Variovorax paradoxus: one gene and its partner. The protein of the gene in region 2 interacts with the protein of the main gene of each other region in a pairwise test. Links are inferred from orthologs where the notes say so. Each region holds a gene or a part of one and is shown on either strand. Other genes may lie near its edges.

The links.
Region 1: the proteins of AACL56_RS25260 (region 2) and glmS interact in binary tests that used the Escherichia coli proteins (3 or more experiments, as listed by UniProt). The link is inferred for Variovorax paradoxus from one-to-one orthologs.

Annotation. Positions count from the first base shown.
Region 1 is NZ_LR743507.1:1,754,087-1,758,036, reverse strand. The notes cover bases 1-2,866. They hold glmS (glutamine--fructose-6-phosphate transaminase (isomerizing)), read right to left. Parts: upstream 2,441-2,866; coding sequence 560-2,440; downstream 1-559. Other genes in these bases: AACL56_RS07830 (Lrp/AsnC family transcriptional regulator), read left to right, coding at 2,579-2,866; AACL56_RS07840 (carboxymuconolactone decarboxylase family protein), read right to left, coding at 75-467; putA (trifunctional transcriptional regulator/proline dehydrogenase/L-glutamate gamma-semialdehyde dehydrogenase), read left to right, coding at 1-50. Also shown: more of AACL56_RS07830, read left to right, coding at 2,867-3,061; bifunctional UDP-N-acetylglucosamine diphosphorylase/glucosamine-1-phosphate N-acetyltransferase GlmU, read right to left, coding at 3,294-3,950. UniProt on the Escherichia coli protein: Catalyzes the first step in hexosamine metabolism, converting fructose-6P into glucosamine-6P using glutamine as a nitrogen source.
Region 2 is NZ_LR743507.1:5,318,899-5,324,067, reverse strand. What follows is about bases 1,175-4,174. They hold AACL56_RS25260 (phosphatase PAP2/dual specificity phosphatase family protein), read right to left. Parts: upstream 3,353-4,174; coding sequence 1,997-3,352; downstream 1,175-1,996. Other genes in these bases: AACL56_RS25255 (bifunctional alpha/beta hydrolase/class I SAM-dependent methyltransferase), read right to left, coding at 3,349-4,174; AACL56_RS25265 (hypothetical protein), read right to left, coding at 1,561-2,004; AACL56_RS25270 (lysophospholipid acyltransferase family protein), read right to left, coding at 1,175-1,439. In the rest of the region: AACL56_RS25275 (phosphatidate cytidylyltransferase), read right to left, coding at 1-641; more of AACL56_RS25270, read right to left, coding at 765-1,174; more of AACL56_RS25255, read right to left, coding at 4,175-5,115; AACL56_RS25250 (CDP-alcohol phosphatidyltransferase family protein), read right to left, coding at 5,144-5,169.

The sequences.
Region 1 (3,950 bases), 3.6 Mb from region 2 along the record:
TCAACACCGCCGCGGCCGGCGGCAACGCGAGCCTGATGACGATCGGCTGAACGGCGCGAGCCGGCCGGCGCCAGCTACCTGTCGAACGCCGGATCGACCGGCACGCGGTAGCCGTTGACCAGCCGGTTGGTCTCGTTGGCCATGCCGACCACCGCCATGAGCTCGGCGAACATCGCGGGCGTCATGCCGGCCTTCTCCGCGCCCGCGTGGTGGCTCGCGATGCAATAGGTGCAGCTGTTGGTGACGCTCACCGCGAGGTACACCATTTCCTTCACCACCGGGTCGAGCGCACCCGGTGCCATCACTTCCTTCAGGCTGCCCCAGGTGCGCCTGAGCGTGGCCGGATCGTTGGCGAGGTACTTCCAGAAGTTGTTGACGTCGGGCACATTGCGCGAGGTCTTGATGTCGTCGTACACGGCCTTGACTTCGTCGGAGGCGGCTGCGTACTCGATGGGCTGGGGCTTCATGGGGTCTCCTTGGGACGGCGGCGGGGTGCAGGCGCAATGCGCCTGCCGGTGTGCCTGGGAAACCGATTGTCGCGAAGCCCCCTCGCCTTCGCTTACTCCACCGTGACGCTCTTCGCCAGGTTCCGCGGCTTGTCCACGTCGGTGCCGCGCGCGCAGGCCGTGTGGTACGACAGCAGCTGCAGCGGCACGACGTGCAGGATCGGCGAGAGCGCGCCGTAGTGCTCGGGCATGCGGATCACGTGCAGGCCTTCGCTGCTCTTGATCTGCGTGTCGCCGTCGGCCAGCACGTAGAGCACGCCGCCGCGCGCGCGCACTTCCTGCAGGTTGCTCTTGAGCTTCTCGAGCAGCGCGTCGTTCGGCGCCACGGCCACCACGGGCATCTCGCTGGTGACGAGCGCGAGCGGACCGTGCTTGAGTTCGCCGGCAGCATAGGCCTCGGCGTGGATGTAGGTCACTTCCTTGAGCTTGAGCGCGCCTTCCAGCGCAATCGGGTAGTGCAGGCCGCGGCCCAGGAACAGCGCGTTGTCCTTGCGCGCGAAGTCCTCGGCCCAGCCGATGATCTGCGGCTCGAGCGCAAGCACCGACTGCAGCGCGACCGGCAGGTGGCGCATTTCCTTCAGGTAGCGCGTCTCCTCTTCGGCGCTCAGCCGGCCCTTGGCCTGCGCAATGGCCAGCGTGAGCAGGAACAGGCCGGCCAGTTGCGTGGTGAAGGCCTTGGTCGAGGCCACGCCGATCTCCACGCCGGCGCGCGTGATGTACGCCAGCTTGCACTCGCGCACCATGGCGCTGGTGGCGACGTTGCAGATGGTCAGCGTCTGCTCCATGCCCAATGAGCGCGCATGCTTCAGCGCGGCCAGCGTGTCGGCCGTTTCGCCCGACTGGCTGATGGTGACGACCAGCGTCTTCGGATCGGGCACGGAGTCGCGGTAGCGGTATTCGCTGGCGATCTCGACCTGGGTGGAGATCCTGGCGATGCCTTCGAGCCAGTACTTGGCGGTGCAGCCGCTGTAGTAGCTGGTGCCGCACGCGAGGATGAGGATCTTGTCGATGTCCTGGAACACGCGGTGGGCGCTGGCACCGGTCGCGCCGTCCTGCCCGACGCCGTCGAACAGCTCGGGCACGATGCCCTCGACGCCTTCGAGCGTGTCGCCGATGGCGCGCGGCTGCTCGAAGATTTCCTTCTGCATGTAGTGGCGGTACGGGCCGAGTTCGGCCGCGCCGCTGTGGGCGAGCACGGTGCGCACCTGGCGAGTGACCGGCTTGTGGCTCCTGTCGACGATCCAGTACTTGCCGGGCTGCAGGTCGACCACGTCGCCCTCTTCCAGATAGATGATCTGGTCGGTCACGCCGGCCAGGGCCATGGCGTCGCTGGCCAGGAAGTTCTCGGTGCCGTCCTTGCCGGCGCCGAGGATCAGCGGCGAGCCGGCGCGTGCGCCCACCACGCGGTGCGGTTCGTCGCGGCAGATCACGGCGATGGCGTAGGCGCCGTGCAGCTGCAGCACGGCGGCCTTGACGGCTTCGAACAGGTCGCCGTCGTACAGGCTGTCGACCAGGTGGGCGATGACCTCGGTGTCGGTCTGGCTCTCGAACGCGTAGCCCTTGGCTTCGAGCGCGGCCCGCAGCGTTTCGTGGTTTTCGATGATGCCGTTGTGCACCAGCGCGATGCGGCCGGGGCGCGTGCCGGCCGCGTCGACGCCGGGACCATGGCTGAAGTGCGGATGCGCGTTGTGCACGGCGGGCGCGCCGTGCGTGGCCCAGCGCGTGTGGGCGATGCCGGTCAGGCCTTCGACCTTGTCGTCCTGCACCTGCGCCACGAGGTCCGCCACGCGCGAGGTGGTGCGCGTGCGCGTCAGGCCGCCGGCATGGACCGCGACGCCGCACGAGTCATAGCCGCGGTATTCGAGCCGCTGGAGGCCCTGGACCAGGACCGGAACAATGTTGCGATGGGACGCTGCCCCGACGATGCCGCACATGGTGGACTGCCTTTGAATGAAGAGGAGGCTCGATGGTAGGAAGAAGTGAAGGAAATATGTTTTCCAAATTCGATTGATTTCGGACTTTTATTTCTTCTATTCATTGATATGGATTTTTCTTCCATAATTTATCCATATATGGAATCAATCTCCCTCGATTCAACGGACCTGCGGCTGCTCGACGCACTGCAGCGCGACGCCTCGCAAACCAACCAGCGTCTGGCGGCCGACGTCGGCATCTCGCCACCGACCTGCCTGCGCCGCATGCAGCGCCTGCGGGAGATCGGCCTGATCGAGCGGCAGGTGGCGCTGCTGTCGCCCGACCGGCTCGCCGCGGTGCTCGGGCACGGGCTGCAGGCGGTGGTGGAAATCTCGCTGGACCGGCAGGACGCCGCATCGCTCGACGCCTTCGAAACGCGCGTGATCGCCGACGACGCGGTGCAGCAGTGCTGGCGCGTGTCGCCCGGCCCCGACTTCGTGCTGGTCGTGGCCGCGCGCGACATGCCGGACTACGGCGCCCTCGCGCAGCGCCTGTTCACGGCCGATGCGAACGTGCGCAACGTGAAGGCCTTCTTCAGCCTCAAGCGCGCGAAGTTCGAGCCCCGCGTGCCGCTGGGATGAAGCTTTCGCACCCCTTCACGAACCGCCGCGAAACACCGCGGAACCGGCTGTGCCGGGTCGCCGGTGTTGCCCCCGGCGGGGGCAGGCGAAGCGACACGAAGTGCACGAAGGCGGGGGCGAGTCGAGAACACCGCGGAACCGGCTTTGCCGGGCCGCAGGTGTTGCCCCCGGTAGGGGGTTGGCGAAGCGACACGAAGTGCGCGCAGCCTGGGGGCGAGCTGCGTGCAGCGCGCTATTTTTTCTTTTGCGGACGCTTCCAGTTGGGAAAGCTCACCTGCCTGCCGCGCGCGACGGTGAGCGCGCCCGGCTCGGTCGACTTGTTGACGGTCGAGCCGCCGCCGATGGTTCCGCCCGCACCGATGGTGATGGGAGCCACCAGCACGCAGTTGCTGCCCACGTGCACGTCGTCGCCGATCACGGTGCGATGCTTGTTCGCGCCGTCGTAGTTGGCGGTGATGCTGCCGGCGCCGTAGTTCACGCGCTCGCCGACGGTGGCGTCGCCCAGGTAGGCCAGGTGATTGGCCTTGGCGCCCGCGGCCAGCGTGGAGTTCTTGACCTCGACGAAGTTGCCGATGTGCACCTCGGCGCCCAGTTGCGCGCCGGGCCGCAGCCGCGCGAACGGCCCGATGAGCGCGCCCGCGCCCACCGTCACGCCGGCCTTCTCGCCCTCGATGTGCGTGAAGGGATGGATCACCGCGCCGGCCTCGATGCGCGCGTTGGCAATGACGCAGTTCGCGCCGATGCGCACGCCCTCGCCCAGCGACACCGCACCTTCGAAGATGCAGTTGACGTCGATCTCGACGTCGGCGCCGCAATCGAGCGTGCCGCGCAGGTCGAAGCGCGCCGGATCGGCCAGCCGCACGCCCTGCGCCATCAGCGCATCCGCCTG
Region 2 (5,169 bases):
TTGCGCTTGCCGAACAGCTTGCCCCACACGTACTGCAGCACATCGCTGCCCTGCACCACGATCACCAGGAACGCGATCAGCAGCAGGTTGCGGCCCTCGAAACCCGGGATCTGCAGCGTGAGCAGCGCCGGCACGTGGCTGATGCAGAACACGCACACCATCAGGCCCCACTGGATCTTGGAGGTGCGCTCCAGAAAGCGCTGCGTGTCGCCGCCCACGGCCGCCAGGATCGGCAGGATCAGGAAGGCATACACAGGGATGTAGATGGAATACAGCCCGTACCACTCGATCCAGATCAGGAAGTACTGCCCGGGCAGTGCCACGAAGAAGGCCAGCGCGATCGCGCCGTGGTCGCCGCGGCGCGTGTAGGCCAGGCTGATGAACTCGCGCAGCGCATAGAACGAGATCAGGTAGAACAGCACGATCACGCCGCCCTTGCCGAAGGCGAAGGCGATGCCGATGACCGCCACCATCACCCACCAGGCATTGACACGCGAGTTGAGGTTGTCGATCACCGAGTGGGGCTGGCCGTGCGCCACGCGCCACTTCAGCAGCGCGCCGATGGCCGATGCCAGCACGAGCACGCCGAAGACGCCGCCGAACAGCTTGAAGGTGGTCCAGGCGAAGGGAGATAGTTCCATGTCAGCTTCTTGTTGGAATTGTTTGCGGAACACCGCGGAACCGGATTTGCCGGGCTGCTGGTGTTGCCCCCTGCAAGGGGAGTGGAGAAGCGACACGCAGTGCGCGCAGCCTGGGGGTGGACCTCATACCCGGTCGTACTCGGGCCGCAGGTCCAGCATGGCCGCGCGCGCGCGGGCGAGGAACGACACCTTGTCCTCCCCCTCGGCGAGAACGAGCGGCGTGCCGAAACGCACCGTGCAGGCCAGCGGGATCGGCACCAGCACGCCCTTGGGCAGCACCCGCTTGAGGTTCTCGATCCACACCGGCACCAGCCGCACGTGCGGGCAGGCGCGCGCCAGGTGGAACAGCCCGCTCTTCAGCGGCAGCAGGATGTCGTCGCCGATGTTGCGCGTGCCCTCGGGGAACATGATGAGCGAATCGCCGCCTTCCAGCGCCTCCTTCATCTGGTCGACCGGGTTGCCGCCCTGGCCCGAGCCGTCGCGCCGGATCATCAGCGCATTGAACACGTCGTGGCCGATGAAGCTGCGCAGCTTCGAGGCTTCCCAGTAGTCCTGCCCGGCCACCGGCCGCGTGAGCGCGCGCAGGTCGGGCGGCAGCGTGGCCCACAGCAGCACGAAGTCGCCGTGGCTGGTGTGGTTGGCGAAGTACAGCGTCTGCTCGGCCTTCGGCGTGGTGCCCGACCAGATGGCGCGCACGCCGGTCAGGAGACTGGCTGCGCCGATGATGAGCTTGCCCGCCACGATGGCGAGGCCGCGCCGCAGCACGGTGCTTTCGGGTTTGTCCGTCGTGTCGCTCAAAGCGTCGCCTCCGTGGCGTGCGCCTGTTTCGGTGCGCACTGCGCAACCGGCTTCGCCGGCCTGCCGGTGCGTCCGGCGAAGGGAGGGGTGGCCACATGCGGTGGGCAGGCCTGGGGGAGAGTCATGACAAGTCCTGGGTCATCAAGGCGAGGAGGAACATGGCGCTCTGGCAGGCGACCACGATGGCGTGGCGCTGCATGAGCTGGCGGGTGCCCTGCACGCGGTCGTCGAGCGCGCGCGTGGCCTGGTGTTGCGGCGGGGCGTCGCGCAGGCCGAGCGAAGACAGCGCCTTGTCGAGCGCGTCGAGCGAGGTCACGGTGCCGCGCGCGAGGCCGTCGAACAGCGACTCGTCGAAGCGCAGCCGGAATGCGAAGTAGCGCTCCAGCGCGCCCAGGATCACCACCGCGCCGAAGGCCATGGTGGGCGTGGTGGAGAGCGATCGCAACGTGAGTGCAAGCACCAGCGCGGCGATGCAGGTCAGCGCGAAGCCCCACAGGGCCAGCAGCGCGGCGGCGCGCAGCAGGCCGGCCAGCGCGGTGCAGGTGGTGCGTTCGGTGTCAGTCATGGCGGTGTACCTCCGGCAGCTTCGAAAGAGGCTTCAGGGGTTCCAGCGACGCCAGCCATGCGCCGCGCAGCACGATCTGCGGCCGGGCACGGCGCACCGCGGCCTCGGCCTGCGCGATGCCGCCAGCCGCGCCGTAGCGGCCCAGCCAGGCGATGGACGCCGCCGCGCTGCGCGAGAAGCCGAGCGCGCAGCAGACCCACACGGTAGCGCCTTCCGCGCTGTGCCGCCGGCCTTCGATCACCGCCGCCGCGCGCTGCAGCCGCACGGTGGGCGGCACCGTCAGGTCGAGCATCGGCACGCAGCGCGCGTGCGTCACGCCGGCCGGCAGCTGCAGCTCGGCGCACAGGCTCACGAGCCGGGGTTTTCCGGCGGCAAGCCATTCGGCGCGCGTCGGTCGGCGACCCAGGCGCAGGCCGGGCGCCACCTCGACGGAAGCCGGCAGCTTGCGCGTCCACAGCCAGGCATTGACGGCCGCGCCGAGCCGGTAGGGCGCGAACAGCCAGCGTGCCGCCCAGCCCATGCGGCCATGGCCGTCCATCTGGAAGCCGCGCGCACCGAAGCCGACGTAGTTGAGCGCCACCAGCGCCAGTGCCGCGGCCGGCCAGGCCAGCCACAACACGATGCCGCCACCGCTCAGCGCGGCAGCGAGGCACAGCGCTGCGCCCGCCGCATAGAAGCCGGCCAGCTTCCAGCGTTGCGCGTCGCGCGTGCGCTGCCAGGCGCGCGGCATCGACACCACGCGTTCCAGCGGCCACAGCCAGACGCAGAAGATGCCCAGCAGCGCGCCGGTCGGGATGTCGATGAAGTGGTGCTGCCACGTCGTCAGCACCGACGCGCAGATCGCGAAGGCCCACACATGCAGCACCAGCCGCGCCCACAGCGGGCGCAGGAACTGCCGGTACCAGTCCCAGAGGATCACCGCCAGCGCGATGTGCAGCGAAGGCGCCTGGTTGAACGGCTGGTCGAAGCCGCGCAGCGCGTTGAACAGGAAGGCCGGCGCGCCATCGACCGGGGGCTGGCCGAAGCTGAAGTGCAGCGGCCACAGGATGAAGCAGGTGCAGGCGACGAGCGTGGCCGTGACGAGCCGCAGCGCGTGCCGGTCGAGCGTGTGCCTGCTGCGCGCCAGGAACAGCGACAGCGCGTAGAAGACGTTGATCGTCCAGTACGGAAAGATCGTCCACGGCCAGAACGGCACATGGCGTTCCCAGCCGAAGGCCATCGACGGCACGTGGGCGCGCGTGGTGGCCCACCAGTTGGCGAAGCCGTAGGTGGAATAGAACAACGGCCCCAGCACCACCAGCCACAGGGCGGCACGCTTCCAGGGCCGTTGCGCCAGCCAGGCGGTCATCGCTCGGTGCGCACCGCCAGCGACACCGTGAAGATGCCCCACTCGTCCACCCGCTGGTCGATCTTGCGGAAGCCTGCTTCCTCGACCAGCTGGTCCATCTCGTACTGGGTGCGGCGGCGCATCACCCAGGCCTCGCCCTGGCGATGGCTGGTGAGTGCGCGCGCGATCATCTCGAGCTGCGGGTGCCACGGCTGGCCGGTGTAGACCAGGTAGCCGCGGTCTTCCACCGCGTCGCCCACGCCCGCGAGCGAGCGGCGCACCATCTCGTTGTCGGGGAACAGCTCGTACAGGCCCGACACCACGGCCAGCGTGGGCCGCGGCACGACGCTGGCGAGGCTGATGCGGTCGAAGGCATCGGCCTGCACGAACTGCGCCACGTCTTCCAGGCCCTTTTCCGCGATGAGCGCGCGGCCGTCGCGCACGTTGATGTCGCTGTAGTCGCGCAGCAGGATCGAGCTGGCCTTCACCGGGCTGGCCTGCACCGCGTCGAGCACGTAGCGGCCGTGGCCGGCGGCGATGTCCATCACGCGCACCTCGCGGTGCATCTCGGCCAGCCGCTCCATCGCGATCCGCAGCAGCTCCTCGACATGGATCTTGCGCTGGCGGATGCCGCGCCAGCCGATGGAGTTCAGGTAGGTGTTGTCGATGGCGCGGCCGATGGCCGAGCTGCCCGCCGGATGGTTGCGGTACACGTAGTCCAGCGTGCTGCCCGAGTCGAAGCCGGTCTCGTGGCCCAGCTTGATGCCCTCGGACATGGTGCCGCCCAGCTTGAGCCCGGCGCGCGTCATGGCCCAGTAGGCACCGCGTGGCGACAGCGGCGAGAGCGGCTCGGCCAGCGCGCGCGACTCGTCGGCCGTGTCGCCGCTCAGGTGCGCCTCGCGGCGGTCGACCGGCACCGCCGGCTCGTCGAAGCGCTGCAGGATGAACTCGCGGATCTGCGCCACGGCCGGTGCGCGGTCCTTCTCGCCCAGCGTGTCGTGGAAGAAGCCGGGCAGTTCGGTCCTGGTCTTCACCGCGCTGCCGAGCCGCTCGAAGAATCGGTGCTGCGGCTTGTGGTGTACCACCCAGTCGGCGCCCGAGATGAGCAGCTGCACCGGCAGCGTGATCGCGTTGGCGTCGGCCACCACGCGGTCGGCGGCCTCGTACAGCCCTAGCAGGATGTTGACCGCGATGGGCCGCGAGATGAGCGGATCGCTCTCGTAGCTCGCGATGCGCTCGGGGTCGTGCGTGAGGAACTTCGCCTTCACGTAGCTGTTGACGAAGAACAGCCCGCGCAGCTTGTGCATGAGCGCCAGGCTGGGCCGCGCGAACGGCACGTACAGCTTCACCTTGAAAGCCGGCGAGGCGAGCGTGAGGCCGCGCACCTTGGGTGCGTAGTCGTGGGCCCAGGTGGCGATCAGCACCGCGCCCACGCTCTGCGCGACCACGTGGATGTCCTGCTCGGGCACGCCGTGGACGGCGCCGATGTGCTGCACGAAGGTCTGCACGTCGCGCACCGAGGTGCCGAAGCTCGGGCTGTAGCCGCGCTGGCCGGGCGAGCGGCCGTGGCCGCGAGCGTCCCATGCGTAGAAGTCGAAGTCGGGCAGGTCCAGCTCGTCGACCAGGTGGGCCATGCGCGCGCCGTGTTCATGGCCGCGATGGAACAGAAGCACGGCGCCGCGGCGTTGCGCGCCCGTGGCGGGCCAGCGGCGGTAGAACAGCGACTCGCCGTCGTGCGTCTGGAAATGGAGCTCTTCGGCCTTGCGCGAAATGATGTCTGTCATTGAATCCCTGTGAAATCTTGTTGTGGTGTCAGGCGAGGGAGGCGGGCGCGGCCT